DNA from 3 places in the Neobacillus pocheonensis genome. Region 1 is predicted to be linked to each of the others. Evidence: predicted binding sites of a transcription regulator. Region 1 holds the regulator's gene; each other region holds the start of a gene.
What was found. Region 1 encodes Rex, which represses fermentation and respiration genes when NADH is low (regulators of the CRP and FNR family bind a similar motif). Its sites were predicted from a motif close to TTGTGAAATATTTCACAA; they were not measured.

Region 1 (11,084 bases):
AACGGATGAATCGCTGCCATACTTAAAACGGAAAAAGAGAAACCTACTCCTAAACCGACAACAATCATATACAGAGTTAAGATGGCTCTGCTTGTTTCAGGTGTAATCGTACTTAGTAAGATAAATCCGCCAATTAGGATAGTACCCGATATAAACATGATGTTTCGATAGCTCATTTTTGTCGTCAAGAACCCGCCGACCTGCGCAGTCACTACGGATCCGAGCATCATCGGCAATAAAATCAGCCCTGAATTCGTGGCACTGCCGCCGTAAACTCCCTGAACAAAAATCGGGATATAAACGGTACCTGCCATAAAGGCTGCCCCGTAAAACAAACCAACCAGTGTACTACCTGCAAACAATTGATTTTTAAACATCGCAAACGAGATGATTGGATCCTTTGCCTTCGTCTCGACAAACAAAAAGATCAACAATAGAATCGCAAATCCTGCGAATAGGCTGATGATTGTCGTGGAATCCCACTCATACTTCTGCCCGCCTAATTCCAGTGCAAACATTAAACAAACAACCGCGCCAATTAGCGTCAGCGCTCCCCACCAGTCAATCGATTGCTTTTGGTGGACAGGTGATTCTTTGTAAGAGATAACAATAAAGATCAATGATAGAATGCCAAGCGGCAGATTAATATAGAAAATCCAATGCCAGCTGATATGGTCGGTAATATATGCCCCGAGCAATGGCCCAAAAATACTCGAAAGCCCAAATACAGCTCCGAACAAACCACCCATTTTCCCGCGTTTTTCAGGAGGGAATAAGTCGAACATAATGGTAAACGCAATCGGTACAAGCGCGCCGCCGCCCACCCCTTGAATTGCGCGGTAGATGCTTAATTGCGTAATCGTTTCGGCTGTTCCGCAAAGGGCCGAGCCAGCCATAAACAAAATCAATCCAAAAATAAAGAACCTTTTCCTACCGTACATATCTGATAATTTACCAAAAATCGGCATCCCGGCCATTTCTGCCACCATATAAGCGGATACCACCCAAACAAAGCTCTCAAGCCCGCCGAGGTCGCCGACAATGGTTCCCATCGCGGTGACGACGATCGTGTTATCCATCGAGGCCATTAAGATCCCTAGTAATAGCCCTGCGACAACCAATCCTAATTTACTCTCTTTTGCTACCATCCGATCTCTCCTTTATATCTGTGTCTTTGTTTTAATTGTTGCCTGAGAATCCTGAGCGAAGCCCAAGCGATATTCCACCAAACCAATTTGACAGCCAGGACCTATCTTTACCTTATTACCTCTAACGACATCGGCTGTTGTATTTTCCAGATAGATGTCATCCCCTTCAATGACCTTCGCTGTCAGAGACCCCGCGTCTTTTCCGAAGGGAAGAAGCGAGCTTTTTTTCTTTTTCACCGTTATTTTTCCGCCGCCGATTTCCTCAGCGGAGCTTTGGCCGTATCGCAGTCCCACCTTAATGGTATCAGCCGTCAACAATCCCTTGATTTCAAAGCTGCCGCTTGAATCGAACATCTCATACTCCACATCGCCATTTACCGCGATGCTTCCTTTAATTGATGCCTGATCACCTGCAAGTCTTTCGCCTACTTCCAGCAGCCCCAAAATCTTTATTTTTTTCAACTGCGCCCGGCTGCCAACCACCAGCGTTCCCATGACAAGCATTTCTTCGGCCTCGATACTGCCTTTGACCTCGGCCTCCCCTAAAATTTTTACTGAACCTGTTTTAACATTTTCGACCGCTTCACTCGTTCCATATACATTGAACACAGAGCATTCCACTTCATTGACAATCGTTCCTTCGCCTCTGATGCTAATTTTATCGTAATGGCCGCCAGGATAACTGCCCGACCCATTTATAATAAGATTTCCGTTTTTTTTCATTTCCCTTTCCCCCCCACTAATACTTTCTGACATCATTCACCACAGCATTTTTATCCTGGGAGAATTCTTCTGTGTATTCTACGACGCCAATCTGACAATTAGCACCGATTCTAACCTGATTGCCCCGCACAACTTTGGCAATCGTATTTTCAAGGTCGATTTTATCCCCTTCTATTAAATCCGTTTCTAATTGCGCTTTGAAAATGGGTTTGAATAAAGCGCCGATAAACGACCCTTTATGCTGCCTTACCGTAATGGTTTGCCCACCAATTTCTTTTGCTTTGCATTCCCCATAAATCTTAATATCTACCTCATCAGCGTTTAAAAGCCCGCCAATCGTAAACCGGTATTCTCCTTTAAAAATCTCAGCCTCACAATCCTCACCGACTGTAAGAAATCCGCGTAATTTGATATCCTCGGACCTTACACTTCCGCCAACAGAAACTTTACCTGAAACCCTCAAATCTTTTACAAGCAGGTTTTTTTCAAATTTCGCCGTCCCGTCAACCTTCAATTTACCGGTCTCGACCGTACCCTTAAACTTGGCATTTCCATTTACCCTTGCCTCAGCAGCCCTTAGGTTCCCATTGATCACCCCTGAGCCGTTACAATCAAACTCATGGCATTCTAAATCATTATTAATCGTCCCTCTGCCATTTAATGTAACAACATTAAATTGGCCGCCGTTTGACGAACCCAAACCATTAATGACTAAGTCCCCTCTATTTTTCAATTCCATCCCGATTCTCCTTTATAGTAGTTTCGATTTAATTTCTTCCATACAGGTCATCAAGGAAACATGTACCACGACCTTTGTACCCCGCTCAAAATGGATCTCTTCGGTATTAATCAATAAAAGACACGATGACACACCTAGCTTTCTGGTAATCAAAAGCTCGCAGCTTTTTTGCTTAATTAACCCTGAGTTATCCTTTAATACTTGCAGCAGCATTTTCCCCTCATCCAAATTGATTTCTCCAGACTGCAGTAGTTTTTCTAAAACATAAACTTCAAGCATTCTGGAAAAATTAAATTTTGGACCGTCTTGGTCATTTTCTAAGTAGAAATTCATTACCGCACCCGAAACAATGTTACGTTTTATTAACTCGTCTTTTTCAAGTTGTAAATCACTTAGGCTAGGAGAAAACATATCAGCAAGTTCATCTAGTGATAAGTTTTCTTTCATTGTTTGAATTTTGTTGATTCTTTCTAGGATTTTTTCTTTTGGAAAGAATGTTTCCTGCCCCGTAAACGTGGATTTCCGTACAAACCATTCCTCCGGGATGAGATCCTTTCGCTTCCATCTATACAACTGTCCATAGGATATTCCCGCCAGCTCTAATAATTCCTTCTTGGAAATTAACTCCTCGCTCATTTTGAAAACCCCTTTCTGTGTAATAATGTAACATAACACTGTTACGTTGTAAAGATACGTTTGTTTCGTCCGATAAAAAAAGGGCCTTCCGCAGGTTTGCGAAAAGCCCTCTATCTCTTTATTCTTCAATTTCATCCGTTGGGTAGTGCTTTAAAAAGTAAATAAGTGATTGCAGCTCGACAGCCAAGTCGATGTGATGAACACGAATTGCTGGCGGAAGATTTAACCTGGCAGGGGTGAAATTTAAAATCCCTTTTACATTCGCTTTAACCAGTCGATCCGTAATCATTTGAGCAACCTGTGCCGGTACCGTTAAAATCGCCACTGATATACTGTGGTCCGTTAACACCTTTTCCAATTCATCCATATGATAAACCGGTACTTCGCGAATCATTGTTCCCATTTTTGCAGGATCCACATCAAAAGCACATTCTATTTTGGTATTATTATTTTTCAAAAAGTTATAGTTTAAAAAAGCCGTACCGAGATTACCAACCCCGATTAAGGCAACCTTGGTTAGTTCATCTTGGTCCAATGTTTTCCTAAAGAAGGATAATAAATAATTCACATTGTATCCATAACCCTTTTTCCCTAAAGCCCCGAAGTAGGAGAAGTCCCTCCGAATGGTAGCCGAATCAACCTTCACCGCTTCACTTAATTCTGCTGATGAAACCCTTTGTTTACCCGAAGAATGCAGGTTTTTTAAAAATCGATAATAAAGGGGCAGCCGTTTGGCTGTCGCCTGTGGTATTTTCATCGTTTCATTGCTCATAATCTCCTACCCCCCGCATCAATTGTTTTATTTAACTCGTTCTGTCCGCTTAAAGTCGCCATTTTTACCGCCAGTTTTCTCTACTAAATAGGTTGGCCCGATGACCATTCCTTTGTCAACCGCTTTACACATATCATAAACAGTTAAAGCACAGGCGGATGCTGCTGTTAGCGCTTCCATTTCAACACCTGTATTTCCCTTTGTTTTAACATAAGCAGCAATATGTAATTGATAGTTATCGTTAATGTCCTGTTCCCATGAGAAGGAGATATTTACTCCCGTTAATGGAATCGGGTGACACATTGGAATGAGATCCCATGTCTTTTTCGCCGCCATAACGGCTGCCACCTGAGCTACCGCTAAGACATCGCCTTTTTTCATTTCATTATTTGTTATTTTTTCAAAAATTTCTTTGCTGACCGTAATACTGGAATGAGCAAGCGCCGTACGTGCCGTTTCAGGCTTATCGCTAACGTCGACCATCTTGGCTCTGCCTTCTTCATTAAAATGAGTAAATTCTGCCATATAAACAATCCTCCGTTTAAATCATACACTATTTTTCTTTATATGTCTGTGAAACTTTGAACTAATCGTACAATTTTTTGGCATTAAAGTATTAATAGTCCTGATAACCTGCCTCGCTTTATTGCCGGACCTATAGGAATACGGTAAACTATTTATAGTAATAGAGGTGAATTTTAATGATTTTATTGCAGGTTAATCAACTACAAAAATATTATGGTGCTGACCTTATTTTATCGAATATAAAACTAGAATTACAAACGAGAGACCGCGTTGCCCTAGTTGGACGCAATGGAGCCGGCAAATCAACGTTGTTAAAGATTATTGCCGGCCATCTGTCACATGATGGCGGAGAAATCATCAAACCAAAAGATGTGACCATCGGCTATCTAGCGCAAAATACTGGGTTAGAGTCCAAATTGTCTATTTTGGAAGAAATGCTGACCGTTTTTGAGGAACTTCGTCAGATGGAGCAATCGCTGCGCAGGCTTGAAAAACAAATGGCGGATCCAAGTATTTTCGAAGACCAAAGTCGATACGAAAGAATATTAAAAGAATATGACAGTCTCCAAGTAAAATTTAAAGAGCAGGGCGGCTATCAATACGAGGCCGATATTCGCTCTGTCCTGCATGGGCTAAATTTTCATGATTCTTCTGTCATGATCTCCAGTTTAAGCGGAGGACAAAAAACTCGTCTCGCATTAGGAAAGCTGCTGTTAACCAAGCCTGATATCTTAATACTGGACGAGCCGACGAACCACCTGGATATTGATACTCTCTCCTGGCTCGAGCAATACCTGCAGAGTTATGATGGAGCCATCCTAATCGTCTCCCATGACCGCTATTTTTTAGATAAAGTCGTCACACAGGTGTATGAGGTATCCCGCAAGCAAATCCAGCGGTATAGTGGGAATTATAGCTCATATCTTGATCAGAAAGCAGCCAATTATGAGCGTGAAATGAAGCTGTATGAAAAGCAGCAGCAGGAAATTGCTAACCTACAAGACTTTATTCAGCGCAATTTGGCCCGAGCCTCAACGACAAAACGGGCGCAAATCAGACGGAAAAAGCTTGAGAAGATGGATGTCATGGACCGCCCATTAGGAGACGAAAAATCTGCTAACTTTTCATTCGATATTGAGAGACAAAGCGGGAATGATGTTCTTTTGGTCGAATCTCTTTCAGTTGGTTATGATGGTGAAAGGATTTCTGAGAATATCTCATTCCGTGCCTTTAAAGGCGAAAGCATTGCCTTAGTCGGACCAAATGGGATTGGCAAATCGACTCTTTTAAAGACAATCATAAAAAAACTCCCTGCGCTTAGCGGGACGATTCAATATGGGACAAACCTCTCGATTGGCTATTACGACCAAGAACAGGCAGAATTGAAGTCCAATAAACGGGTATTAAATGAGTTATGGGATGAATATCCGTTGAAAAGTGAGAAAGAAATCCGAACGGTCCTTGGTAATTTCTTATTTTCTGGTGATGATGTGTTAAAGACGGTTTCTACCCTAAGCGGAGGCGAGAAGGCACGCCTCGCCCTAGCAAAACTAATGCTTGAGAAGGCAAATGTCTTAATCTTGGATGAGCCTACAAACCACCTTGACCTTGATAGTAAGGAAATTCTTGAGAATGCCTTAATCGATTACCCAGGCACCATCTTGTTTGTTTCCCATGACCGATACTTCATTAACCGTATCGCGACAAAGGTGTTGGAGTTAAGCCGTCAGGGCAGCTGTGAATATCTTGGGGATTATGATTATTATTTGGAGAAAAAGCTAGAGCAGGAAGAATTGGCTGCATTAGCCCTTGCCGAATCTGCTAAAAAATTGACTCAAGTGGATACTGTTGAAAGAAATAGTTATCAACAGGATAAAGAAAGCAAGAAGCTTGAACGCCAGCGCAAACGGAAATTAGAAGAGATCGAATTAAGGATTGAGGAGCTTGAAGAAGAAATCCAGGAATTTGAACAGTTATTATGTGAGCCGGATATTTTTCAAGATCACGAAAAAGTATTGGAAATCAACATAAAAAGTGAAAAAGCCAAAGCAGAGCTCGAGCATTTGATGGAAGAATGGGCCGAGCTGGCGGAATAGCTTGGGAAAAAACCGGTCTTATTGGTCCGGTTTTTTCATGATTTTCCTAGATGTTTTTTGGTTGTGGATAATTTTCAAAAAATTTTCGAGGGATATCAACATTTTGTTTAGATATCCTCATTTCCCACAATGTTATTCACATATTAAATGGTATATTTCCAAACAGTTATTAAACTTTTCCACATTATCCACGGTAAATCTTAATTTTATCCACATTATCAACAAGAACACACGTACTTATCCACATTTTGATTTTTTGGATCGATTGCACAAAAACTTTATCCACAAAAAACTATTAAATTCACTAGATAATATTGAGATCCATCCACCTAGATAGTTGCCATGCCTGGCACACAACAAAAAAAAGCACCTTTATGGTGCGTCTAGATCGAAAGGTAATTATTTATTTAGTCTTTCATACCCATGGCATCAGGTATGGCATGTTTTAATATATTGATAGCTAAATCGGCTCCACTTCTCATCAGGTTGATCCTTATACCTGTTTCGATTAAACTTGGGTTTGCCTCCAAAAATGATCCAGAAACTCGATAGATCATCGGAAGAACTTCAAAACGGGATTCTGCTCCAACTGGATAAATGGCAGCCCCGTATTTTTCGCTTGTGGCAATGACCTTCTGAGCAATAGGCATTTTAAGCTTAACAATGACGTTCTTTTCTTGTGCGTTCGCAACGATTGCATGGTCCACTTCAGGGATTTCACCTGCATTTAAAATGTCTGCCAATTGATGCGTTTCCTCGTTTTGAACAGCCATCGTAACAGGAGCAAGCACTAAAGATCGAAGCAGATCCATTGCCTCATATCCCTGAACCTGGCCGCCTCCCGAATAATTGCGTTCAATGATAGTATTGATGGCTCTTTCCTCTCCTACAATCACGCCAATTCCTGGAGGGCCTAACAATTTAAAGCCTGAGAAGCAAGAGTAGGAAGCGCCTAGTTCTACTCCAATTTCAGGTACCTTGAAAACGGTATAGTTATCATCAACGACTATTGGCAAATCGGGGCGGATTTTTTTCACCAAATGGATGACATTTGATAAGCTATACGTATCATCAGGCATTTGCCGGGAATGCTGCGCATAAAAAACCTTGCAATCCTGGTGTTCATTTAACGCCCGCTTGATAGATTCATCATCATTAAAATCAACAAAAACCGGATTCAATCCTAACATCCGCACTGTTTCCTTAGTTGTTGTATACAAAGGGCTTTTATGCATAAACAACCGATCACCTGGATCCAGTAACGCAGAAAGCGTATATCGAATAGAACCTGTCCCTGCCCCTCTAATCAAGGCACAGGACTCGGTGCCAAAAAATTTTGCCAGCACATTTTCAACCTTCTTTGTTTGGTGTGGCCTTCCAAGCCCAGGAACCACTCCAAGATCTCCCTGGTTAAAAAACTCATTGCCTCTAAACTCATCAGCAATTGCTTTTGTCAGCTCAAATTGCTTTTTCTTTGCTTCGTCGATGCTCATGGTAGTTAATAATGTTTCAAGCATGTTCCTCACTCCAAAATGTTACTTAACTAGTAAACTAGAATCAACTGAAACTATTTAGACAACATGTAATCCTACTAATGCCAAAACGTTGGCTAAAATTCCGACGATAATGGCTGCAATAGGTCCTGCCGCCAAGCGGATAATCGGTTTACCGGCAATCTCATTTAAAATATAAAGCGCTATGACAATAAACATACCTGTACCTGCCCAAATTTGGTTTGCTGCATTTACACCGCCTATTAATAAAGCAAGCTCCAAAATTTGCAGCATAGCCGTTCTGATATTATCTCCCGACATTTTTAATGAAGGAAATTTATTTAAAAATCCGCCAACTTTTCCAAGACTTAAAACTTCCAGTCCCATTGCTCCGGCACCTAACACCCCGGCCATAAGAGGGTTCGCAGATACATAACCTAAACCTAAAATCCAATCACAATATCCTTCAGTTGCATACACGCCGCTAACAAGTGCAGTAGTAATAATTAAAGGCATAAATGCCAGCGCCTGGACAAATGCAACTAATGCTGCCGACGTGACCTCACCCTTACCTAATAATGCCGCCGCAATCGGTTCTCCAGCAATCCAATGATAATTGGCAGCAATCGCAAGTATCGCACCCATAGGCATCAAGTAATAAATATTTTTCCTGATCCTCTTTACATTTTCGGTAAATAAACCTTCGCCAATATCTTCTAATCGTGTTTTATTACGTGAAGCAAATATAATCAAACAAATCATTCCGACTAACATCGCAATACCCTGTGTGCTTAAGAAAACTTTTTCACCCGCAATATGGATGGGATTAATTCTTTCCGTAATAATCCAGCCTAGTGCAGACAGCAAAAATGTGATTAACCCTTTTCCTTTACCGAACTGATATCCAACTGCTATCGAAGGAAAAGCAACGAAAGCGTAAATAATCGGATCGCCAACAGAGGCCAAAGCATCTAAAAAGTTTATTGGAAGATATTTAAAACCTTTAATAATAGCATTTAAAGTAAGTGGGACTACGGCCCCATAAATCACACCAATAAATACGGAAATAAATGTATTTTTAATAGAAGTTCCAATGATATCTGCTGACAAAAGTACGATATGAATAACAATAATTCCCGATGCTATGGTTATAGGCATCGCAAAACCCGTAATAAATCCAATACTAATAGCAAAAGAAACACCCGCCAGTTCACGCCTCGACATATTGCCATTTAAGTATTCAGGTAAAATCGGTCTAAGTCCATCGTGATAAACAGCGATGGCGCGATTGGCCAAAAATGTCGCATACCCGCTCATAATTGCAAAAATGATTAATTTAATAATCTCTTTTGTTTCCATTACCTTACCCCCCTAGTATTTTTTTCTTTTAAAGCGTTGTCTATCTTTCTCTAAGCATGACTTGTTTTATTTGCCTGATAATAATTTTACTAACAGCGAAACGGAGGCTGCGGCTTGGTCAGCAGTAAATCCAAATGCTTTTGCCCCTCTAGTAATGGAATCACTAACCTGCAGTTCTTTTGGAGCTCTGCCTGCCATGGCTATCGTTGCGCATTTATCTCTTCCCAAAATTCCATAAGCCATTCCCAAGGCCCCGCCAGCCCCGCTTTGACATGCCCCGAGATAATAATCAAATTCACCCGTTTTCACTTTCAATGCAGCTTCAGTATCGCTGAATATGACTGCACTAAACTCTTCACCGCCTTCTCTTTCAACAAGTTCTTTAATTTCCATTTTGTTTAGCTGGCCGCCAATTGCAAATTTAATCATGAAAAACACTCCTTTATTTCAGTAGATTTAATTTTCAGTTCATTTAAAATATTATTTAGCAAGTCATTTCGATTCACCCCCTAAATTCACCTGATAGATCAAACTATAATGAATAAATAAATAGTCTTTTTCAGCTTGAGGTAATTCCTTTCCCCACTGTGTTTCTAAATAAAAAATTTCTGTATTGATTCTTTCTGCATATCTTGTACTTTTTGCTTCATTAATAATGGCTTCAGATGGTCCTTCAATGATCTCCCCTGCTGACAGCCTCGTCATCGCGAAAGGAAGATGGGTAAACAGCATTTCACCTTGTTCGATGTCGTCTTTACAAAGTGTGATTCTTAAATAATCAAAAGCCTTTTCTGTTACCTTTGCAGCTTGAGCGGTAATCGAATCCGATTGTTGAAGAATGGATAATCGTTCCATTAATTCTTTTTTATTCATTTATGAACCTCCAAAATACAGTATTTAGTATTATAGAAGTCAGAAAGTTCTCACCTTTTGTTAAAAAATCATTAAGGGGAAGCCTTCTGAATTTCATTTACTATTTTCATTAACCAACACTCATAGTCACTAACTATTTAATATTGGGGAAACCTTTCGCCTGCTTCCACCATTCTTTGTACATTTAGAACAATTTCTTTGTTTAGTAAAGAAATTTGTTTCTTCACTTCAATTCTGCCGGCTTCGACAACAATTGTCGCTTCAGAAGTTAACCTTGTTAACTTTTTTGCTTCTTCTGATTGAAAGTCTACAGTATAAAAAGTCTCAACTGAGCGAACTTCGTCAATATTCCAAACCGCTGCGTCAATTTGGTTTTCTTTTAACATTTGAAATAGCTGCATATAGTTTAAATCAACAAATTTCACATCAAGCCCTTCGCATTCAAGGAGTGTGATAGTGGATTGATCAGGTGACAAGCGGTCAATTCCAATTCTCATACCAGACTCAATTTTGGTCTTCGTTGGATCCGTCAAGAAAATCTTATGTTCAGATACGTAAGTACCAGCTCCGAATGATTTAACAATTTCCAGACCTTTATGAGATTTAATACTCTCCTCGGCAGCCAGCCGTGAAACAATCGCAAAATCATAACGTCGTGTTTTGAGAGCCTCCAGGCGATTACTTGCTCCTCGCATATAAGCCAAACTAATTCGCTTGTTA
Region 2 (11,084 bases), on a different contig from region 1:
AAGTTTAACTCGGCTTGGACATGGTTATAATCCATCACGTAGAAAATTAAGTCAGCAAGATGAATGGCTGATTCCGTTGCAATACGGTGTGCATCATCAGCAGAATCGATCCCGGGAGTATCCATAATGACTGTGTTAGGAGGTAGATGAGAATCGCTGTGGCTGATTTCAATCTCCTCGATTTTATCACCGTCTTTACAATAGTTTTTGACCATTTCATAATCATAGGGAGCTAAATAAAGCCTCGGCTTTTCATTTTTGAAGAACACTTTGGCGTATTCCTCGCCTGATTTTACCCTTACTAAATTTGCACTCGTGGGAATCGGACTAGATGGGAGTAAATTTTCACCGACAACCTGGTTAATCATCGTCGATTTTCCTGCGGAAAAATGGCCGCAAAACGCAATGGTAAATTCGCGATTTTCTAATTTTTTGGCAAGTTGCTTCACCTTTTCAGCATGCTGCAAGTCCTTCTCTGCCAATAAATAATCATATATTGAAACAAGCTTCTGTTTTAGCGATTGCCTGGTTTCATTTGGATTGACTGTTTTAATCATTACGTATATACCCCTTAACAACATATTAATAGTTTTATTTTATACGATAATTCAAACTTTTCCTATCTTGACACTTATTGAAAACAAAAAAAAACAAGGCTTTCACCTTGGTTTAATGAAAAAATGTATTAATGTGTAACATTTTTTAAAACGTGCTTCATGACAAATGCATAGATTATAACCGTTCCGCCCACAAAAGCAAAAGTCATATGTAACACCTTCCTTATCAGACTCTCAGATGAGAATGATTTTCATCGTTAACCTCATAATAGCACAGCTGATAATCATTTTCAATACACCTTTTGTTTTGTCACAATTATTTAACAAACTTTGGTATAAACCGATTACAGTCCTGAAAATCTCCTTCATATTCCGTTAAGCTTTTCAATACCTTTTCTTCCTCTTGAATTCGAATGGTCAAGATTATTCCATTTAATAATGTAAACAAACAAGCAGTATAATAAGCGGAAAACATGCAGGGAATAACCAGTAATTCGATTGAGACAACAAAATAATTTGGGTGCCTAATAAAACGGTACGGACCTTTTTTGACTGCTTTGGCACCTGGTAAGACGATGATTTTTGTATTCCAATACCTTCCAAGTGATGTAATAACCCAAATCCTTAAGAATTGGACTAGAACAAATCCAAAAAGAAACAAGGGCCAAACAGGGGATAATCCACGATTTAGAAAAACCTTTTCTACTAATAAACTGACAAAAAACATCGTGTGCATTAGTACCATAAAATAGTAATGGCCTTTTCCAAATTCAACGGCTCCCTGCTGCTTCAGCCATTTTTCATTACTTTTCGCCACCAAAAGTTCCAATATTCGTTGTAGCACTATGAAAGAAAATAAAAACATGAACGGAAGAATATCAATCATTTAATTCCACCTCAAAAGAAGTAATTCTGAGCTAAATCCAGGACCAAGAGCGGTGCAAAGCCCGATTGATCCCTCGGGAATCCTCCTCTCCATATAACGTTTGAGTACATACAAAATGGTGGCAGAGGACATATTACCATACTGTTTTAAAACCTCAAGAGATATGTCCGTCATCGAAGCAGGAATTCCTAATGAATTTATATAGGCATCAATTACTTTTTTCCCGCCTGGATGGGCAATAAAATGGTCAATTTGTGCAAGAGTGAGCTCGTTTTCCTCTAAAAAGGCACTAACATTTGGCTTTAGCCAATCTTCAATAATATGGGGGATATCCCGAGAAAAAACGACATACAATCCCGAATTCTTTATGTCCCAGCCCATTACATCTAAAGAATTGGGCATAAGTGTGGACTGGGTTGAAATGATAGAAGGTGAAGTTGCTTGCTTTTGAAAGCCTTCATGGCCAGTTTCATCTCCACAAACCAATGCACAGGCAATACCATCAGCAAAGAGAGTGGTTCCAATTAGATTGCTTTTGGAAAGGTCATTGTGCTGGAACGTTAAACTGCATAATTCAACAGAAAGGACAAGGACTTTTGCTTTAGGAAAAGCAAGGCAGTATTCAAATGCTCTAGATAAGCCAGCAGCTCCACCCGCACAACCCAAACCCCAAATCGGGATTCGTTTCGTATGGGGCCGAAACGGCAATGTATTCATGATTCTCGCTTCAATGCTCGGGGTAGCGATACCGGTAGTCGAAATAAAAAATATCGCGTCTATTTCTTCATAAGGAATCGTTTCGGAGAGAAAAAAATTACTATGTAAACACTTTTCAATGGCTTCTTTTCCGAGTGTGACAGCCGAATCGATATATGCGTTGTTTTTTTCCTCAAAGGTATGATTCTCATGAAACCATTCTATATTGTTCACGAAATGTCTCTTTTCGATTTGACCATTTTGAAACGCTTTTAATAGACGTTCAATATCCTTGAACGAATCTGTGAAAAGTTCTCTCGCGAACTCCGATGCTTGCTCTTGTTTAATTTCATATGGGGGAATAGCCTCAGCAATGGAAGTAATCGTAGGCATAATCATTCTCCTTCGACGATGGTAAGGATATTTTTTCCAGTCAATAGAGGATTATACGGAGAAAGTGAAGGATACATAAAAAAAGCTTCCCCAATATGGAGAAGCAAACGTTTTGAAGGTTGTTGTTGTGCTCTTTTATTATAGCGTGGAATTGCATTTCGTACATTGCATAAACATTTCCATTTTATTGTTTATCAGGTTGTTTTTGAACTTCAATTTTTATTTTTTTATTCGCGATTGATCCGCAAATCTTACAGATTTCCACAGTATCGTAGAGAAGTCGACATTTCTCACAATAATATTTTTCCACTAGAAGCACGCTCTTTTCTGAAGGAAAATTAAGCATTTATTATTATCATATTTCCACTTTCCCAATTTTGTGACAACAATTTAAAATTGAACATTTTTTCACATATTAAATGATAATCAATTACATTTATCACAGGTCAAAAGTGATAATTCACATTTTAGTCACAAATGCCTCCTGTCTTTTGTGATATAAATCACTGTTGCATCAAGTTTTTAACATTAACATTGTAGATACCTAAGGAATGAACAATTTGTGAACTTCCAAATTTCATATTTTTCTTTCATGATAGTTTTGTATTATGAAAGAGAACTAATTTAATTATTTTTTAATTTTCTGAAGGGAGTGCAAGGGGATGGCGAAAACGGAATTAAAAACAAATCAAAAAACAGAAATTGAAGACAGCTCTTCTCTCAAGGGGACACTCGCATCTGTTTTCTTTTTGGGAATCTTTATTGTTGTCACTTGGATCAGTGTCTACTACCTATTTGTTGAACGTTTTTAAAGATTAAGGAGGAAATAATTATGCATATGCATAAATTTGAAAAAATTTGGCTGATTTTTGGAATTAGCTGCCTTGTTATTTTCTTATCAGTTGTAGGTGTAAGCGCCTTCTATCTAGGCAATAAACCGCCTAGCTGCTTAACGACTATAAACCCGGCAAAAGTCGATCAAACAAAGCCATTTGACAAACCAGGCTTACATAAGGTTGAAGGTAAAGAGTGGGATTATGAATTAGTATTTGTAGCATCTACTTTCTCTTATAATCCTGGACAGGTGAAAGTGCCGCTTGGGGCAAAGGTTAGAGTGATCGCCACTACTAAAGACGTTATCCACGGTTTCGAAGTGGCGGGAACCAATATTAATATGATGCTTGAACCTGGTTATGTCAGTGAGTATACAACAACGTTTGACAAAGCTGGAGAGTACTTAATTGTTTGTAATGAATATTGTGGTGCTGGTCACCATTTAATGAGCTCGAAAATTGAGGTGGTAAAATAATGGTTAACTCAGCTGTTTCAAAAATAAAAGTTGACCCTCGTGATGCAAAGCTTTCAATGGCGCATTTTTATGTGGCTTTTACAGCCCTTGCTCTTGGAGGTCTAATGGGTTTACTGCAAACTCTCGTCCGTTCTGGAAAATATGAACTCCCTGGAGGCATCGGTTATTATCAATTGTTAACCGTTCACGGCGTCATGATGGGACTTGTGTTAACAACCTTCTTTATTATGGGATTTCAATATGCTGCAGTAAGCCGTACAGCAGGAACCCACTCTAATGCTGCTAGACGTACTGGCTGGATTGGTTTTTGGACCATGACTATTGGTACTGCAATGGCTGCAACAATGATTCTATTGAACAAAGCTTCTGTTCTTTATACTTTTTATGCACCATTACAAGCACATTGGATCTTTTATCTAGGAATGACCTTGGTCGTTGTAGGAAGTTGGATCGACGGTGCTGCACAAATTATGACCTATGCAAAATGGCGCAGGAATAATCCTGGAAAACCTAGCCCATTATTAAGCTTCATGGCTGTCATTAATACAGTACTTTGGATTGTCGCTACTCTGGGTGTAGCAGCAACCGTTTTATTCCAATTGCTCCCATGGTCACTTGGCTTAGTTGACACTGTTGATGTATTAGTTAGCCGTACTTTATTCTGGTATTTCGGACATCCATTAGTATATTTCTGGTTACTTCCCGCTTATATGTGTTGGTATACCATTATTCCAAAAATTATCGGAGGAAAGATTTTCTCAGATTCTTTAGCAAGATTATCATTTATTTTATTCCTATTATTCTCTATTCCGGTCGGATTCCACCACCAGTTAACAGAACCGGGAATTGATCCAGCTTGGAAGTTTTTCCAAGTAATCCTAACTTTCATGGTTATTATCCCATCCCTAATGACTGCGTTCTCTCTATTTGCTACATTTGAAAGATATGGACGCTCTAAAGGGGCAACAGGACTTTTTGGCTGGTTTAGGGTTCTTCCTTGGGGAGATGCACGTTTCACTGTTCCATTTATCGGTATGGCATCATTCATTCCTGCAGGCGCAGGCGGTATCATCAATGCTTCAAACCAAATGGACCAAGTCGTTCACAATACCATTTGGGTTACAGGGCACTTCCATTTAACTGCTGCCACTTCTGTAGTATTAACGTTCTTTGGGATTTCTTATTGGCTTATTCCGCATTTAACAGGACGCAAACTGACAAAAGCGATGAATAAATTAGGTATCATTCAAGGCTGGGTTTGGTTTATTGGGATGGTGTTTATGTCAGGTGCTATGCACTTTGAAGGCCTTCTTGGCGGACCAAGACGTTCTGCTTTCTCCACATATGGCGGAGCAAAACAAGCAGCTGAATGGATTCCATATCAAATTGCTCAAGCTGTGGGCGGAACAATCTTATTTTTAGGCATAATCCTAGTTTTAATTATTTTCATTAACCTAGCATTTTTTGCTCCAAAAGGTGAAGAAGAATTCCCTGTTGGTGAAGCAGAAAACCTACAGGAAACAGCTCCAATGGTATTTGAAAACTGGAAACTATGGCTTGGCATTACTGCTGCCATCATCCTATTTGCTTACACAATACCATTTATTGATATCATACAAAATGCACCACCAGGATCTAAGGGCTTTAAGACCTGGTAAAAAGGATGAAAGGCTTCAATCATTTTTGATTGAAGCCTTTTGTTTTAGCATTTTTCTCCCCGAACCCGCTGGCAAATTTATGAGTAGAACAGATAATAGAATAATCGCTGAGCCTAACCCTTGAATGACACCGAAATTTTCGTCATATAAAAATACGCTTAATACGGTAGCAACAATCGGCTCTACAGTGGCAATAATGGCAGCTTTACTGGTTTCAACATTCTCGAGCCCTTTTGTATAAAATAAATAGGCAAGAACGGTTGGAAACAATCCTAATCCGATTCCATAAAAGACAACATCCCCACTAATTAGAACTTGCCCCTTATTCCATAAACCCGTTAAAGGCAGCAAAGTGATGGCTGCGACAATAAATGTATAAAATGTTACCGTAAAGGGGGTGTACTTTTTAAGGGCGAATTTACCAAAAATACTATAAAGTGCATAGCCGAAACCTGCTCCAAGGCCTGTGAGCAGTCCCCCTCCACTGATGGAGACGGCAGCCTTCGCATTGACTCCTGCAATCAATACGCAGCCAAGAATCGTTCCTCCGACAGAAATGAGCTTAATCGAATTCATTTTTTCTTTTAGAAAGAAATAGGATAAAACAGTGACAAAAGCAGGTGCTGTATACAATAAGATGACGGCAATCGATAAATTCATTTGACTTATGGCAGAGAAGTAGCACCAATTAAATAACACTATGCTGCAAATTCCCGTCCCAATAAACATTGGGAGATCCTTTAGAGCAATTTTTAGTTGGTCCCGATATTGGATCATACCAATGATACCAAGTAAAATAGCTGCTGTGACAACCCGTAATGTCACAATTTCCATTGAGGAAAAGCCAAAACCCGTAAGTTTTCTTACAAAAATCGCAATGATTCCCCATAAGGCTGCACTTGAGGAAATGAGTAGCATCGGAATAGACGTCTTCAATTTAGCTGATAAACCCTCCCGTATTTCTCATAGAGATAATCAATTAAGTATTTAGCATTAAGCCCTTCCCCCGTTACATCTTGCAGGATTTCTAACGGTTTTTTTATTTTTCCGTATCGATGGATATTTTTTGTCAGCCATTCTTTAATCGGCAGCATGTTTCCTTCTTCTAGCAACCGATCAAAATTCGGAAGTTCCTCGAGCATTTTATGCTTAAATTGAGCTGCGTACATGTATCCTAATGCATAGGAAGGGAAATAGCCGAAGCTCCCTCCTGCCCAATGGACATCTTGGAGAACGCCAACTGCATCATTACCTGGACGGATACCTAAATATTCCTCATACATATCATTCCAGACCTTCGGCAGGTCTTTCACTTCAATTTCATCATTAAATAATCTTTTTTCGATTTCATATCGGATGATAATATGCAGCGGATAGGTTAATTCATCAGCTTCAATTCGGATAAAAGATGGTTTTGATTCATTAATTGCCCGATAAAAATCTTCAATCCCAACGTGTTCAAATTGACCGGAGGAGTACTTCTTTAGAAGTTCATAATTTCTTTTCCAAAATGAAAGGCTTCGTCCCACAATATTTTCATAGAAAAGAGATTGTGATTCATGAATCCCCATTGAAGTTCCTGTACAAAGCGGAGTGCCAATCAGTTCTTTTGATATATTTTGTTCGTACAAGGCATGCCCGCCTTCATGGATCGTACCAAAAACAGCAGTTCGAAAATCCTGCTCATCATATTTTGTTGTTACACGTACATCCCCAGGATTTAGTCCAATGGCAAATGGATGGACGGTTTCATCCAGTCTGCCAGCTTTAAAGTTATAACCCATTTGGGCAAGAATTTCTAAACTAAATTCTCGCTGTTGTTCTTTATTAAATGATTTAAATAGAAAGTCCGTTTTAGGTTTATTGGAGGATTCAGAGATTTGCTTTACCAGAGGGACAATTTTTCCCCTTAGTTCACCAAATACATTATCTAGTACTTCAGTTGTAACCCCTGGCTCAAACATATCCAATAACACATTATATTTATTTCCTTCGTATCCCCAATAGGAAATAAACCGTTTTGTCATTTCTACCAATTTCTCTAAATAAGGACTAAACATGGTAAAGTCAGCCTTTTCTTTTGCCTCTTCCCAAATGCTCTCAGCTTTAGACTGAAGAACGACATATTCTTTATATTCTTCAGCAGGAATTTTTTTATTTCGTTCATATTCCTTTTTGCATTCTTCAAGAATTCTTCTGCTTGATTCAGGAAGTTCCGCATTGGTTAGGCTTGCTATGTAAGCTGCCATTTCTTCAGAGGTGGACATTTTAAAAACTTCAGATGATAACATTCCGATTACTTCTGATCTTTGTTCCACACCCTTCTTTGGAGCGCCAGTACGTAGATCCCAATAAATTAATCCAATAGCTTCATTATAAGCAGACATTTTCTTCACGTATTCAATAAACTCTTTTTCTAAAACCGTAGTCATGGCATTCCCCCCATTTCAGTACCGATTAAATTTTATCATATTTTTCTGAAAAATTGTTACGAAATGGGCTTATAAAAAGGCTCTTTTAAATTTGGCTGTTGATTTCCGCTCCAGGCGCTCAGCGCCGCGCGGGCGTGCCAGGGAGCCTCCTCGGCGCATTTGCGCCTGTGGGGTCTCCCCTGCCCCGTACTCCCGCAGGAGTCGAGCGCCTTCCTCTCCAATCAACAGAGTATAAAAAACAACAATTTAGTATAACAGAACTTAAAAAAACAACAGAAATGAATTCTGTTGTAAAATAAGTTTATAGGAAAATAGAGATGCTTCAATGGAAAATAAATAAAATGCTCAGAGAGAGTTGAGTGACACTATTACTTTTTGCTAATGGCAACTTTCCATACTTCAGGACCTTCTTCAAGGTATTCCCAAGTAAATTGCTCCGTTCTTTCCATCATGAACTGATATAAAAGCGGTCTTAGATCATGGTCGTTGACAATCTGCATTGTCTCACCAGATACTAATTCGTCGAATGTGTTAAAAATTGTCAAATGTTTTTCTCGTGGCGGGTAATCTGGTACATTAATTACTTTTGCGTAAGTTTGCATCATTATCACTCCTTTTAATTTGTTAATCCTCTTTTATTATAGAAAAAGAATCGTCACCACCGAGTGAACCTCATCACACCCAAAACATGATTTTGTTAATAGAATGTGAATTTTTTAGGGGGAGTACCAATGACTGAATTAGTAGGTACGTGTTTAGCTTGCAAGAAAGATATCTATTGTTTAGACGGCTTTTTAAACGGTGTTCTTACGAATGAAAAAGAGATTTATTGTTTCAACTGTTACGAAAACACGAAAAATGATGAAAAAAATCCGCAAAACTGAAGCTTTGCGGATTTTTTCTATTGTTATTCTTCTTCAATGGAAAGATCTTTAACAGGAAGTCTTTCTCCCTCTTTATGAGTCGGTTTCCGTAAATTAAACAGTGCTTTTATACAGAATAATACTAATATCAATACACCAATAAGGAAAATGGTGTCAGGCACCGCGCGCCATGTTAAGATAGATTGCACGATATCCTTTTGAAGAAAGGAAGCAGATCGGCTGGCCGCATAACCATGATCATAGGCTTCTTTGATTTGCATGAAGCCGACAGGAAGTAATGAGATAAATACCATTCCTGCAAGACCTACGTTCAATAAGATACAACTAATCTTAATCCATTTATCATTCCAAGTCTCAGGTTTTACAATGTTTCTTAATGAGTAAAGGAGTACGGCTACGGCAAACATACCGTATACTCCCATCATGGAAGCATGACCATGTGTTGGCGTTAAGAATTGTCCATGTTCGAAATAGCTGACTGCCGGTAAGTTAATGAGGAATCCAAGCACACCTGCACCTACTAAGTTCCAAATTGCAACAGAAATGAGGAACCAGAACGTACCTTTATAAGGGAAATTAACTCCACCGTCACGCATCATTTTGTATTGTTCATAAGCTTCTAAAATTAATAATGTCAATGGAATGACTTCCAGCGCTGAGAATACGGCACCAAGACCAAGCCAGACTTCAGCTGAACCGTTATAATAGTAGTGGTGGCCAATCCCAATTACACCGCTGCCCAATAACAAAAATAATTGGAAATATAATTGTCTTACTGTTGATTTTTTCGTTACCAATCCTAATTGAACCATTAAGAAACCAATGACAACAACTGCGAAAACTTCAAAAATACCTTCAACCCAAAGATGGATGATCCACCAGCGCCAGTAATCGGCAAAGGTAAAGCTTGTTCCTGGATTAATAAATAACGCAAAGATATAGAATGCTGGTACTGCAATTGCAGAGTAGAATAATAGGTGGATAAGTCCGCCCTTATCTGTTTCTCTTTTTAGGCCTGCTTTAACACCTCTAAAGACAATGAACAGCCAAATTAGCATTCCAACAATCAGGATAAGCTGCCAAATACGTCCTAATTCAATATATTCCCAGCCAGTGTGGCCAAATAAGAACCATTGGTTACCTAATTTACCATTCGCACCAAGCCACTCTCCGACCATACTGCCGCCGACGAGAACAACCAATGCCCAGAATAAAATATCTACTAATAAGCCCTGTTTCTTAGGCTCATAACCTCCAACCAGTGGTGCCACGTATATTCCCATTCCAAGCCATGCCGTTGCAATCCAGAAAATCGCTAACTGTAAATGGTAGCCCTTTGTAATGTTAAATGGAAGTATATCGTGGATCCACTTAATGCCAAAGAAGCTATCAGGCTCGATATAATAGTGTGCGAGCAACGCACCAAACATACATTGAACAAAGAATAAAACGGATACAATCGTAAAATACTTACCTGTTTTTACTTGTGAGCTCGTAACAGGCATTTTACGTAAATCAATTTGTGGAAATTTGCCTTCCTTATACGCTTCTTGCATGCCAAATTGATAACGGTAGAAGAGATATAGAATAACACCGATCATTAATATAAGTATAGTAACACTAGCACCGCTCCACCAAACAGCAGAGAAGGATAAATGATTTCCCGCATCTTCATAATATGGCCAGTTATTGGTATAAGTAATTGTATCGCCTTGGCGAACGGTACTAGATAGCCAAGCAGTCCAGAAGAAGAAATCAGAGATTTGTTTGATTTGATCACCTTTTGCAACATAGGCACGATCTTTGGTTGGCATATCCTTTTCTTTAATAAGATTTGCCTTTAAGCCCCAGCCATCACCTTTTGTAAATACTTCCTTATAATATGCTCTTACTTTTTCAAGTCCGAAGGCTTGGGCATTAGTCAGCCTCATGGTATCCTTTCTGCTATCATAGCGATTTTTACGCATTTCTTTTATTACATTATTTTTAATGATGGTTTTTTCGTCAGCTGAAAGTGATGCATAGTCTTTGCCGTATTTTTCATTTGCTTTAAAGTCCTGCATACCTTCAGTATAGATTTTTAATGATTCAGCAGTATAATCAGGTCCCATGTAAGATCCATGTCCTAATACAGTACCATAATCCATTAAACCGTATTTTTGGAAAACAGCCTGTCCTCCCATAATCGAAGCTTTTGTAAACAAAACTTCACCATTCTCATTGGTAACCTCTAAAGGTCTAGGAGCCTGCTCCTTAAAAATCCAATATC
Region 3 (11,084 bases), on a different contig from region 1:
ACGGCCGCACCTTCCATATGAGATTGATGGAATTGTTATAAAAGTAGATTCCTTACAACAGCAGGCAGCACTCGGAACAACAGCTAAAAGCCCACGCTGGGCAATTGCTTATAAGTTTCCGGCTGAAGAGGTTGTAACAACTTTAATAGATATTGAACTTAGCGTTGGAAGGACGGGTGTCGTAACACCAACTGCCATCTTAGAGCCGGTGAAAGTAGCTGGGACAACCGTGCAGCGTGCCTCGTTGCATAATGAAGATTTAATCCGTGAAAAGGATATAAAAATTGGTGATAGGGTGGTCGTTAAAAAAGCGGGCGATATTATTCCTGAAGTAGTCAATGTCCTTGCTGATCAACGGACAGGAAAAGAAGTAGATTTCCACATGCCAACCCATTGTCCTGAGTGTGAAAGTGAACTGGTCCGTCTAGAAGGTGAAGTAGCATTAAGATGCATTAATCCGAAATGTCCTGCTCAAATCCGCGAAGGTTTGATTCACTTTGTCTCAAGAGATGCGATGAATATTGATGGGCTTGGGGAAAAGGTCATTAGTCAGCTTTTTGCGGAAAAATTAATCAGTGATGTAGCCGATATTTATAAGCTTACCCGTGAACAGCTTTTAGCGCTTGAACGTATGGGCGAAAAGTCGGTTTCTAATTTACTGAAGGCAATTGAGGCATCGAAAAGCAATTCACTTGAAAAGCTGCTCTTTGGTTTAGGAATCCGGCATGTTGGGGCGAAAGCGGCAAAGACCTTAGCAATCAGTTTCGGCACTATAGATAAGCTGGCTGCTGCATCCAAGGATGACTTAATCGCGATTAACGAAATTGGTGATAAAATGGCCGAATCGATTGTGGCCTTTTTTGAACAAGAAGAAGCCGGTGAGCTTGTCCAAGAACTTATGACCGCTGGGGTCAACATGGAGTACAAAGGAGCAAAACCAGTTACCGCTGAAGAGTCTGATTCTATTTTTGCTGGGAAGACTGTAGTCCTTACAGGTAAGCTTGAGCAGTTATCGAGAAATGAAGCGAAGGAAAAAATTGAAGCACTCGGCGGCAACGTAGCCGGAAGCGTAAGTAAGAAAACCCATCTCGTTATCGCAGGTGAAGATGCCGGATCTAAATTAGCCAAGGCTCAAGAACTGGGAATCGAAGTATGGGATGAGGAGAAGCTTTTAGTAGAATTAAATAAATAAGAAGGTGTTATCAACGTGAGAAAGCTCTCATTACTCGCTCTCTCCCTTGTCTTTTTGCTGAGTGCATGTGCACCGAATTTTCAAAAGCAAAATGAAGAGGTTCAAACAGAGGAGAAAGTGAAAGGGAAGGCGATTATTCCTAAATACAATATTTCGGACAATTATTATCGAACCATCCTGCCATTTGAGCCCGGGGAAGCACGCGGAATGGTTGTTAATAATATTAATACTCGCTATGACCTGAATGAATTTGAAACGGGTCTAATGCGAATTGCCCAAAATAGTTTTAGTACTGATAAATATTATTTCCGTGAAGGTCAGGAAATTAAAGGAAAGACGATAAGGCTTTGGTTAAACCGCAAATTTACTGATCCACAATTAAAGGGGGAAGGGCTCAAGGCCTCAGATAATATTGGATTAAACCCGGTTGACACGGCACCGGCTGGCAGCGAGCCATCTTCTCCCGTTTATTTGGCTCATATTTTAGAGCATGATTATTTAACAAAAGATGATAAGGGAAATGTTTCACTAGGCGGCGTTACAATTGGACTGGCCCTTAATTCCATTTACTACTATCAAACTGTAAAAGATGGCCCTGTTTATGAGAAAAAAATTCCCTTCGCCGATATGGAAAGGGAAGGCAAGAAAATGGCCGAAGAAGTGGTCAAACGTATGCGTGCCATAAAGGGCTTATCAGACGTCCCAATTACGATTGGTTTATTTGAACAACAAAGCAAGTCGTCCGTGATTCCAGGAAGGTACTTTGCATACTCAACGGTAGATAAAGGCAGTCAAACGTTAAATGACTGGGAAAAGGATAATGAAAAATATTATTTGTTCCCTTCAACGGATGCTCAGGAGGATCACCGGGATGATGTAACGGCCTTCCTAAACTTTAAGCAGGACGTGGAAGAATATTTTCCTAATTTCAATGGAGTCATTGGCCGAGCGTTTTACGTTGGAGATCAATTGCAGGATTTAAATATTACCATTCCAATTCAATTTTATGGAAAAACAGAAGGAATTGGTTTTACCCAGTACCTAACAGGTTTAGTGATGGAACATTTTCCTAAATACATCTCTGTTTCTGTTAGTATTACGTCAGTCGACGGTCCTGAAGCCTTAATTGTCCGCAAGGCAAATGAAGACGAACCGTTTGTTTATATTTATCAATAAAAGACCGGCCGCTGTGCCGGCTTTTTTTGTAAATATAATCATTTGAAACAATGAAATTATTGCTGTAGAATGAACATTGGGTGTAAACGTTTCAATACATAGGAGGGTTTCAGAACAATGGTACAACCTTACAAACACGAACCATTTACAGATTTTACGGCAGAAGAAAATCGCCAGGCATATCTTAATGCGTTAAAAACAGTAGAGGGATATTTGGGACAAGATTACCCTCTTGTTATCGGCGGAGAAAAAATTACGACTGAAGATAAAATCGCCTCTTACAATCCTGCTAATAAAGAAGAATTGATTGGCCGAGTTTCAAAAGCGAACCAAGAGCTTGCTGAAAAAGCGATGCAAGCAGCAGTTGAAGCTTTTAAAACATGGAAGAAAACTAAGGCAGAAGTTCGTGCAGATGTGCTTTTTAAAGCAGCAACAATTATTCGCCGTCGCAAGAACGAATTCTCTGCTCTTTTAACTAAAGAAGCTGGAAAACCATGGAGAGAAGCGGATGCTGATACAGCAGAAGCAATCGACTTCCTAGAATATTATGGCCGTCAAATGCTGGCACTGAAAAATGGCGTACCAGTAAACAGCCGTCCAAATGAATTTAACCGCTATGACTATATTCCACTAGGAGTAGGAATCATTATTTCTCCTTGGAACTTCCCATTAGCGATCATGGCTGGAACAACCGTTGCGGCAATCGTTTCTGGTAATACAGTTCTATTAAAGCCGGCTTCAACAACTCCAATCGTTGCGGCTAAATTTGTTGAAGTAATGGAAGAAGCAGGTCTTCCTAAAGGTGTCCTAAACTTCGTTCCAGGAAGCGGAGCAGAAGTGGGCGACTATTTAGTTGACCATAAAGATACTCGTTTCATCAGCTTTACAGGTTCACGTGATGTAGGTCTTCGCATTTTCGAACGTTCTTCAAAGGTAAACCCTGGCCAAGTTTGGATGAAGCGTTTGATTGCCGAAATGGGCGGAAAAGATACAATCGTTGTTGATTCTGAAGCGGATCTTGAGCTTGCTGCACAATCCATCGTTGCTGGTGCGTTTGGCTTCTCAGGTCAAAAATGTTCTGCATGCTCACGTGCTGTCATCGTTGAAGATGTATACGATCAAGTTTTAAATCGCGTTGTAGAGTTAACGAATCAATTAACTGTTGGAGATCCTACTGAGCAAGGCGCATTTACGGGTCCAGTTATCGACAATAGTGCATTCAAAAAGATCATGGAATATGTTGAAATCGGTAAAGGTGAAGGCAAATTAATGGCCGGCGGTGAAGGCGATGACTCTAAAGGTTACTTCATTAAGCCAACTATTATTGCAGACCTTGCTCCAGATTCTCGCATTATGCAGGAAGAAATCTTTGGCCCAGTGGTTGGTTTCACAAAAGCTAAGAATTTCACAGAAGCCATTGAAATTGCTAACAACACAGAGTATGGCTTAACAGGTGCTGTTATCACGAAAAATCGTGCCCACTTAGAGCAAGCTCGTGAAGATTTCCATGTCGGAAATCTATACTTTAACCGTTCTTGTACTGGTGCAATCGTTGGCTACCAGCCATTCGGCGGCTTCAACATGTCAGGAACAGACTCAAAAGCAGGTGGACCTGACTACCTATTGCTTCACATGCAGGCTAAAACTACTTCTGAAATGTACTAAGAAGGATAAAACCTCTTCTCTAGATTTGAGAAGAGGTTTTTTTGATGTAAAAGTTATATAAATGACAAAACTCAATATGAAAATCAGGCAAATGTCTTTCATAAACTGAATGAAGGACAAAACCCATCAAGAAACCCAGAGAAATGTCCTTCACAAGGTTAAGAAACTCTTATTACAAAAGGAACCGTAAAGACTTTCCCCTTTTGCTGAAATTGCCCCCAAATTTTATAGATTCCCTTATCAGGAAAAATAGTCATAAACGTAACCTTCGGTCCATTCCCTTCCATGGTCATTGGATGAATATGCAGGTATTTTTCGGCATCACCGCTCATCGAAACAGCATGGCCCATTGCCCCTAAATATGGCTCCAGATCTTTAATCGGTTTATTGGTTTTAGCATCATGGATAGTAAATGTCAGATGTGAAGTTTCTCCAGCCTTCAAATTTACAAACGAGAGCGAGATTTTTTTATCCTCAATCACTTTAGTTAGCTTCTTATCAGGGATGAGAGGCACTCCCTTTGCTGGTTCACCCTCTATCTGAACCCACTTGCTTTCCACACTAGGATCACCACCGCCCTTAGGTGTGAATTCGGAGAGGAGTTTGAAATCTCCACCTGAGGGGAATACCGTAGTGATATCAAATTCTCCATTTCCTTTATATTCAGGATGAATATGAGAAAAATAAGATAAATCCTTGCTAACTATAAATAAATGCATTTTTTTCTCATGAACAGTTTCGAAGGATTTAATGGGGTTTCCCGCTTTATCCATTATCAAAATTGAAACGGGCAGTTCTTCGTTCGCTTTCGGATGATCCGAGATTTTCCATTCAGAATTTGTTGGCACCACATTTGTGGGAGTAGCACTCATTTGATGGTCCATCGTAGACTTAGGCACTTTTATTGAATTACATGCAGATATAAGCAAAGTAGATAATATTAATAGGGGAATAATAAAATGTCGCAAAAGTCATACTCCTTTCAGACTAAGGTCCATTTTATTAATATACAATTCCTATTAAATCCAATGCAAGAATTTTTTGTAAGTAATCTACTCAACAATAGTTAATATAATGATAATATAGAGAAGAAGTCACAATAATACTGAAACAATTTTACGAAATAATTCGTCATTAAAATAAAGAAGTGATTATGTTTGAATTGCTCAATTAATGGAGGAACTGGCCAGTTGATACCGTTCTATTTATTACATGTTACAGCAGTTGCCCATAGTGAAAATTTGCTTTGGACTTTTTTATTATGCAACATTTTTGTTGTCGCCTCTGGAATTGTTTTTATGTATCGATTATTTACACAAAGAAATGCTCGGATAGCGGGAATTACGTTTGGAATTGCCATAGCGATTAATTATATCCTTATCGCTATTTATGGGGATATATTTGATTTACTTGGTTAAGCGAAGGGGGAAGGTATATTGAAATATTATCGTTTGTGGGTAATTGCCTTTTTATTAAAATTCATTGGTTCCGCATGGGATGCCTCCTATCATTTTAAGTATTTATTTGAAGAATACTCCATACCTCATATCGTCAATACGATGGGATTTGCTCTTGGGGCCATCTTGCTCATCCAAGAATGGCGGCGCTCACATTATATGGATCGTTTTTCAAGAAACCTTATAACCATCGGCTATGCACTATTTTTAATTGGAATTCCCTTAGATTTTACTTATCATATTGCCTACGGCATTGATTTAACAACATGGAGCCCGACTCATTTTATTTACTACATTGCCACTGATATTATGATTTTTGGCGTTTGGCGAGGCTACTATATTTATAGTCGGGACGTGCAACCAACGTGGAAGTCCATGCATACGTGGTTTGCGATGTTTCTTCTTGAATGTTTCTTGTTTCCAAACATGCAGCAGGAAAATGGAGCGATTTCCTATGACCAGTATATTCATGGTAAATCAATTGCCTCAAATGAAATACTAGAATTAATCTCAGACCCGGCCTCACAAATATTTGGCGGCATACCGGAATGGGTTTATCCGATTTATTCCGTGCTAATGGTAGCCTCCTTAACCATTATTATCATTAGGATTTATCGTAATTTTTCTATTCCTGTCGCGGCAGCGGCCCTATATATCCTGCTAAGATTTGTTGGTAAATCCATCTTTGCTGCAGTAAACTACCCAACTTCTTATGTTCCGATTACGATCATCTTGATTCCTCTCTTCTTTTTCTTATTTAAAAAAACCAACTGGCTGGCAGGCCTTATGGGGAGTGCAGCCTACTTTCTTGTTTTATTTGCCATTCATCGGTTTGGCATTCTAATCACTCCTCCGTTGGTATTATGGGAACTTGTCCCTGTTGCATTAATTGGTGCCATAGCCCCCGTTTTGAATTCACTGGTAAAACCATTCACTCTTTTGAAAAAAAATAAACAGCCAGCCTAATGAGAGAGGGTGCCCAAATAATAAATGGGCACCCTCTTCTTTATGATTGTGAAATAGCATTACTAGCAGAGCCTTTCTTTAAAATTGCTGTACTTTTTATCCCAAACAAAAATCTCAAAACAGGAATGCGCTTAATCACTAGCTGATAACAAAGCATAATCACTACAAACGAAACCGTTATCAGAAAAATAAGCTTAGCGGGCATTGGCCACGACAAATCATAAATAAGATATCCAAGGAACACAATGACAGGCTGGTGCAGCACATAAAAAGGCATCGAGGCTTCACTGCCATATTTTAAGAAACGGTTTGGAAAAGCTAAATGTTTGTCTGCCAAAAAGAAAATACATAACAGCCAGCTCCAGCAATTTAACGCATGAACAGAATAAAAAATAATGTCGTTAATTGTACCTGGCTTCGGGAATGCCTTCATAAACCATATGATGAAAACAATGGATGTAATAATAGCGATACTAAAATGAATCCTAATCGTTCTTCGAAGAGCAGGTTTAAATGCTTCATTGGATAAAAAGTAATAGCCATAAATAAAGAGGACTAAATAAAAAATAATATCCCATCCGCCTAAATTGACTGTTTTAATCGGTCCTACTAAAAACAACAAAATAGGTAGGATGAAAAAATGAATCATACCAAACTTGTTATACCTGCTTATTTTTTTAAAAAGAGGCAAGGTAAGAAGTGAAAATACCATAAGAACAAGTAAGTACCATAAATGCAAACCAAAAAAAGCAAAGTTTCCATCTCCGCCAATACTTAAATACAAACCGTCAAAATAATGAGGGAGGAAGTCAAAAAAAGAGCCATTAAACTGATTGTGAGTAACACGTTCAATGAAAACTTGTGGAGGGGTCAAGAATACCACTCCAAACAAAAGCGGTACTCCAAGTCGTACTAGTCTCTCTCGAATATACACGGATCCGGTTCGCCTCTGCAGGGTATAGACTACACTTATTCCAGATACAGCAATAAAGATGGGCATAAGCCAGGAGCCAACAAACAGCGAAAAGGCTAAGATTCCGCCTGAGTCTAGTTGATTGTTTTTCACATGCCACGGAAAGGGATTGAAGAACATCGAGCAATGATAAAGAAATACGGCAAGCGTTGCTAAGACGCGAATCCAATCTAAATCATATTGTCTAGTAGTTGAAAAAATAGATTTTTCCATATAGCCCCCCATTTATTCTAAAATATTCCATTTTTAAACTTATTATCCAGCAAAATAAGGTTTATGACAATAATGTGAAACCATTCACAGATGTTGTTTAAAAGTGACGAACGTCACAAATTTTTCGCTGACAGGTAATTACAATATATCTATAGAGAAAAATATGAAAAACGTAATTAATGAACGACTAATATATAGGGAGTGACCCAACATGAAAAAATTAGTGATGATCGGAAACGGAATGGCTGGCGTTAGAACAATTGAAGAAATTCTTAAACTAGCACCAAAACAATTTGAAATAACTATTTTTGGACAAGAACCGCATCCAAACTATAACCGTATTAAATTATCATACATCCTGCAAGGGGATGCCAACTTTGATGAAATCATTATTAATCCTTTAGATTGGTATAAGGAAAATCATATTCAATTATTTACAGGTGAAGCTGTAGTCAAAATCGATGTGGAAAAAAAACGAGTGATTAGCAACCAAGGCCGTGAAGTAGAGTATGATGAATTGATTATTGCCACAGGATCGAATTCTTTCATTCTACCAATTCCTGGCGCGGACAAAATCGGCGTGACCGGATTCCGTGATATTAATGATTGTGAAATGATGATCAAATCAGCCAGTCAATACAAAAAAGCAGTAGTAATCGGCGGCGGGCTCCTTGGTCTTGAAGCAGCTAGAGGCTTACTGAACTTAGGAATGCAAGTAGATGTCGTTCACCTTATGCCGCATTTGATGGAACGCCAATTAGATCCAATTGCTTCCTCCTTATTAAAGGCGGAACTAGAGTCACAAGGCATGAACTTTTTGATGGAAAAACAAACAGTTGAGATCCTTGGAGACGAGCGTGTGACAGGCCTGCGCTTTAAAGACGGCTCTGAAGTGGAAGCAGACCTTGTGGTCATGGCCATTGGGATTAAGTCCAATACAGAAGTAGCTAAAAACAGCGGCATCTATGTAAACCGTGGAATCGTTGTGAATGATTTTATGGAAACAAGTACACCGCATGTGTACGCAGTTGGGGAATGCGCAGAACACAGAGAAATGGTTTATGGCCTGGTTGCGCCGTTATATGAACAAGGCAAAGTGCTCGCAAACCGTATTTCTGGAATGGTTGGAGAGCCCTATACAGGGTCCGTGACCGGAACGCAGCTCAAGGTTGCAGGGGTTGATCTTTTCTCTGCAGGAGAGATTTTTGAAGATGGTTCAACAAAATCGATCATGGTTTACAATGAATTCGAAGGCATCTATAAACGAGTTTTAACAAGAAATAATACGATTGTCGGAATTGTGATGTATGGGGAAACAAAAGACAGTACAAGGTTATTCCGAATGCTGACGAAAAAAGAAGATATCACTGGTGTTTCGATTTTTCAAACAGAATGCAGCGCTGAGGCAGGTGGGGATGTGGCCTCCATGCCAAATGATGAACTGGTTTGCGGCTGTAACGGAGTCACAAAGGGCGCCATTGTCGAGGCGATTAAAACACAAGGCTTGACTACACTTGATCAAGTAAGCCACTGCACGAATGCAGGACGTTCTTGCGGACGCTGCAAACCGATGGTCAGCCAAATTCTTGCCCATACACTTGGGGACCAATTTGATGCTGCAGCTGCCCAGAAAGCAAGTATTTGCGGATGTACAGCCTTAAGCCGCGAGGAATTGATTGAAGAAATCAAAGTTAAAGGCTTAACCAGTGTGAAAGAAGTCATGAATGTGCTGGAATGGAACAATGAAGAGGGCTGTACGAAATGCCGTCCGGCGATTAACTACTATCTTGGCATGCTTCACATGGATGAATATAAGGATGATCGTGATTCTCGTCTTGTAAATGAAAAAATGCATGCGAATATCCAAAAGGACGGGACGTACTCTGTTGTTCCAAGAATGTATGGCGGAGTGACAACGGCAGCGGATTTGAAAAAAATTGCTGAAGTTGCTGAAAAATATAATGTTCCTCTTGTAAAATTAACAGGAGGACAGCGGATTGGATTATTCGGTGTCAAAAAAGAAGACCTGCCAAATATGTGGGAAGAGCTTGACATGCCATCTGGATATGCTTATGGAAAAACGCTTCGCACGGTAAAAACCTGCGTCGGCGCCCAGTTCTGCCGCTATGGTACACAGGATTCAATGGCGCTTGGAATTGAGCTTGAAAAGAAATTTGAACGTCTCGATACACCGCATAAAGTAAAAATGGGGGTATCCGCTTGCCCAAGAAACTGTTCAGAAGCAGGAATCAAGGATATCGGCTTTGTCGGTATTGATGGTGGTTGGGAGATTTATGTGGCCGGTAACGGCGGTGTCGATCTTCGCCCAGGAGATTTGCTATGTACAGTCAAAACGCAAGATGAAGTAATGGAAATGACAGGTGCTTATTTGCAATACTATCGGGAAACAGCGAATTACTTGGAGCGTACATCTAAATGGGTGGAGCGCGTGGGACTTGAACACGTAAAAGAAGTTCTAGCAAACGCCGAAACGCGTAAAGCCTTGAATGAGCGAATGGATAAAACATTGAAAAAATATAATGAACCTTGGAATGAAGCGATTCAAAGCGAGGAAATTAAAGATAAATATTATTCTAAACACACTGTTAAGGTGGGGGAGTGATTGAACATGCTGCAAACAATAACTCGGATTCCAGTTGCACACTATTCAAATGTTAAAATGAGAGCAGGCTATTCAATTAAAATAGATAACACGGAAATTGCCCTATTTAAACTATCGAATGGCCAAGTGTTTGCCATCGAAAATCGCAGTCCCCACCCAAAAGGCGGTGTCCTTTCTGAAGGACTTGTCAGTGGTAATTACGTGTACTGTCCAGTCTATGATTGGAAAATCTCGTTGCTAGATGGAAATGTCCAGGCACCGGATGAAGGACAAGTCCGAACGTTTAAGGTAGAATTAGAAAATGATATTATTTTTGTAGTACTTGAATAGGTAAACATGGAGGGATGGCTGCACGATGAAAAAAGGAAAAGTATTTTTAGTTGGAGCAGGGCCGGGGGATATCGGGTTAATTACCGTAAAAGGATTAGAAGCAATCAAGCAAGCGGATGTCATTCTTTATGACCGGCTTGCCAACCCGAAGCTATTGGAATATGCCCCTGAAAACAGTGAGCTGGTCTATGGCGGCAAGCTGCCAGAGCGCCATTTTATGCGCCAAGAAAATATTAACGATTTTTTGGTTGAAAAAGCCTTAGCAGGCAAGGTGGTTGTCCGTTTAAAAGGCGGCGACCCTGGCGTTTTCGGCCGAGTTGGCGAAGAAGCGGCCGCCCTGGCTCAGCATCAAATTCCTTTTGAAATCGTCCCAGGTATTACATCCGGGATTGCAGCCCCCTTATATGCAGGGATTCCGGTCACACATCGGGCGCATGCAGAATCGTTTGCTGTCGTTACAGCCCATGATAAATCCCAGGACGGTAAACC

Region 2: ABES02_RS19170 (cytochrome c oxidase subunit 2A) is a predicted target of Rex. The motif match lies at 2,929-2,946, and genes of this name have one in related genera.
Region 3: nirB (nitrite reductase large subunit NirB) is a predicted target of Rex. The motif match lies at 7,715-7,732, and genes of this name have one in related genera.

What each region holds. Positions count from the first base shown of each region.
Region 1 is NZ_JBCNAD010000013.1:48,641-59,724, reverse strand. Features, by position in the region: gene ABES02_RS07425 (MDR family MFS transporter) at 1-1,148, opposite strand, end outside; gene ABES02_RS07420 (cytoplasmic protein) at 1,161-1,871, opposite strand; gene ABES02_RS07415 (polymer-forming cytoskeletal protein) at 1,888-2,610, opposite strand; gene ABES02_RS07410 (YhbD family protein) at 2,623-3,246, opposite strand; gene ABES02_RS07405 (redox-sensing transcriptional repressor Rex) at 3,365-4,018, opposite strand; gene moaC (cyclic pyranopterin monophosphate synthase MoaC) at 4,046-4,543, opposite strand; gene ABES02_RS07395 (ABC-F family ATP-binding cassette domain-containing protein) at 4,720-6,639, shown strand; gene ABES02_RS07390 (aminotransferase class V-fold PLP-dependent enzyme) at 7,047-8,156, opposite strand; gene ABES02_RS07385 (YhfT family protein) at 8,211-9,491, opposite strand; gene ABES02_RS07380 (DUF2620 family protein) at 9,558-9,920, opposite strand; gene ABES02_RS07375 (PRD domain-containing protein) at 9,984-10,364, opposite strand; gene yhfZ (GntR family transcriptional regulator YhfZ) at 10,502-11,084, opposite strand, start outside.
Region 2 is NZ_JBCNAD010000034.1:9,164-20,247, forward strand. Features, by position in the region: gene ABES02_RS19155 (dynamin family protein) at 1-557, opposite strand, end outside; gene ABES02_RS19160 (isoprenylcysteine carboxyl methyltransferase family protein) at 874-1,443, opposite strand; gene ABES02_RS19165 (type III polyketide synthase) at 1,444-2,532, opposite strand; gene ABES02_RS19170 (cytochrome c oxidase subunit 2A) at 3,195-3,344, shown strand; gene ABES02_RS19175 (cytochrome c oxidase subunit II) at 3,365-3,841, shown strand; gene ABES02_RS19180 (b(o/a)3-type cytochrome-c oxidase subunit 1) at 3,841-5,499, shown strand; gene ABES02_RS19185 (DMT family transporter) at 5,515-6,435, opposite strand; gene ABES02_RS19190 (carboxypeptidase M32) at 6,432-7,931, opposite strand; gene ABES02_RS19195 (DUF2249 domain-containing protein) at 8,300-8,533, opposite strand; gene ABES02_RS19200 (hypothetical protein) at 8,663-8,815, shown strand; gene ABES02_RS19205 (nitric-oxide reductase large subunit) at 8,839-11,084, opposite strand, start outside.
Region 3 is NZ_JBCNAD010000018.1:159,403-170,486, reverse strand. Features, by position in the region: gene ligA (NAD-dependent DNA ligase LigA) at 1-1,192, shown strand, start outside; gene ABES02_RS09485 (CamS family sex pheromone protein) at 1,208-2,368, shown strand; gene pruA (L-glutamate gamma-semialdehyde dehydrogenase) at 2,486-4,033, shown strand; gene ABES02_RS09475 (hypothetical protein) at 4,192-5,001, opposite strand; gene ABES02_RS09470 (hypothetical protein) at 5,191-5,451, shown strand; gene ABES02_RS09465 (hypothetical protein) at 5,470-6,456, shown strand; gene ABES02_RS09460 (acyltransferase family protein) at 6,497-7,642, opposite strand; gene nirB (nitrite reductase large subunit NirB) at 7,854-10,265, shown strand; gene nirD (nitrite reductase small subunit NirD) at 10,272-10,595, shown strand; gene cobA (uroporphyrinogen-III C-methyltransferase) at 10,621-11,084, shown strand, end outside.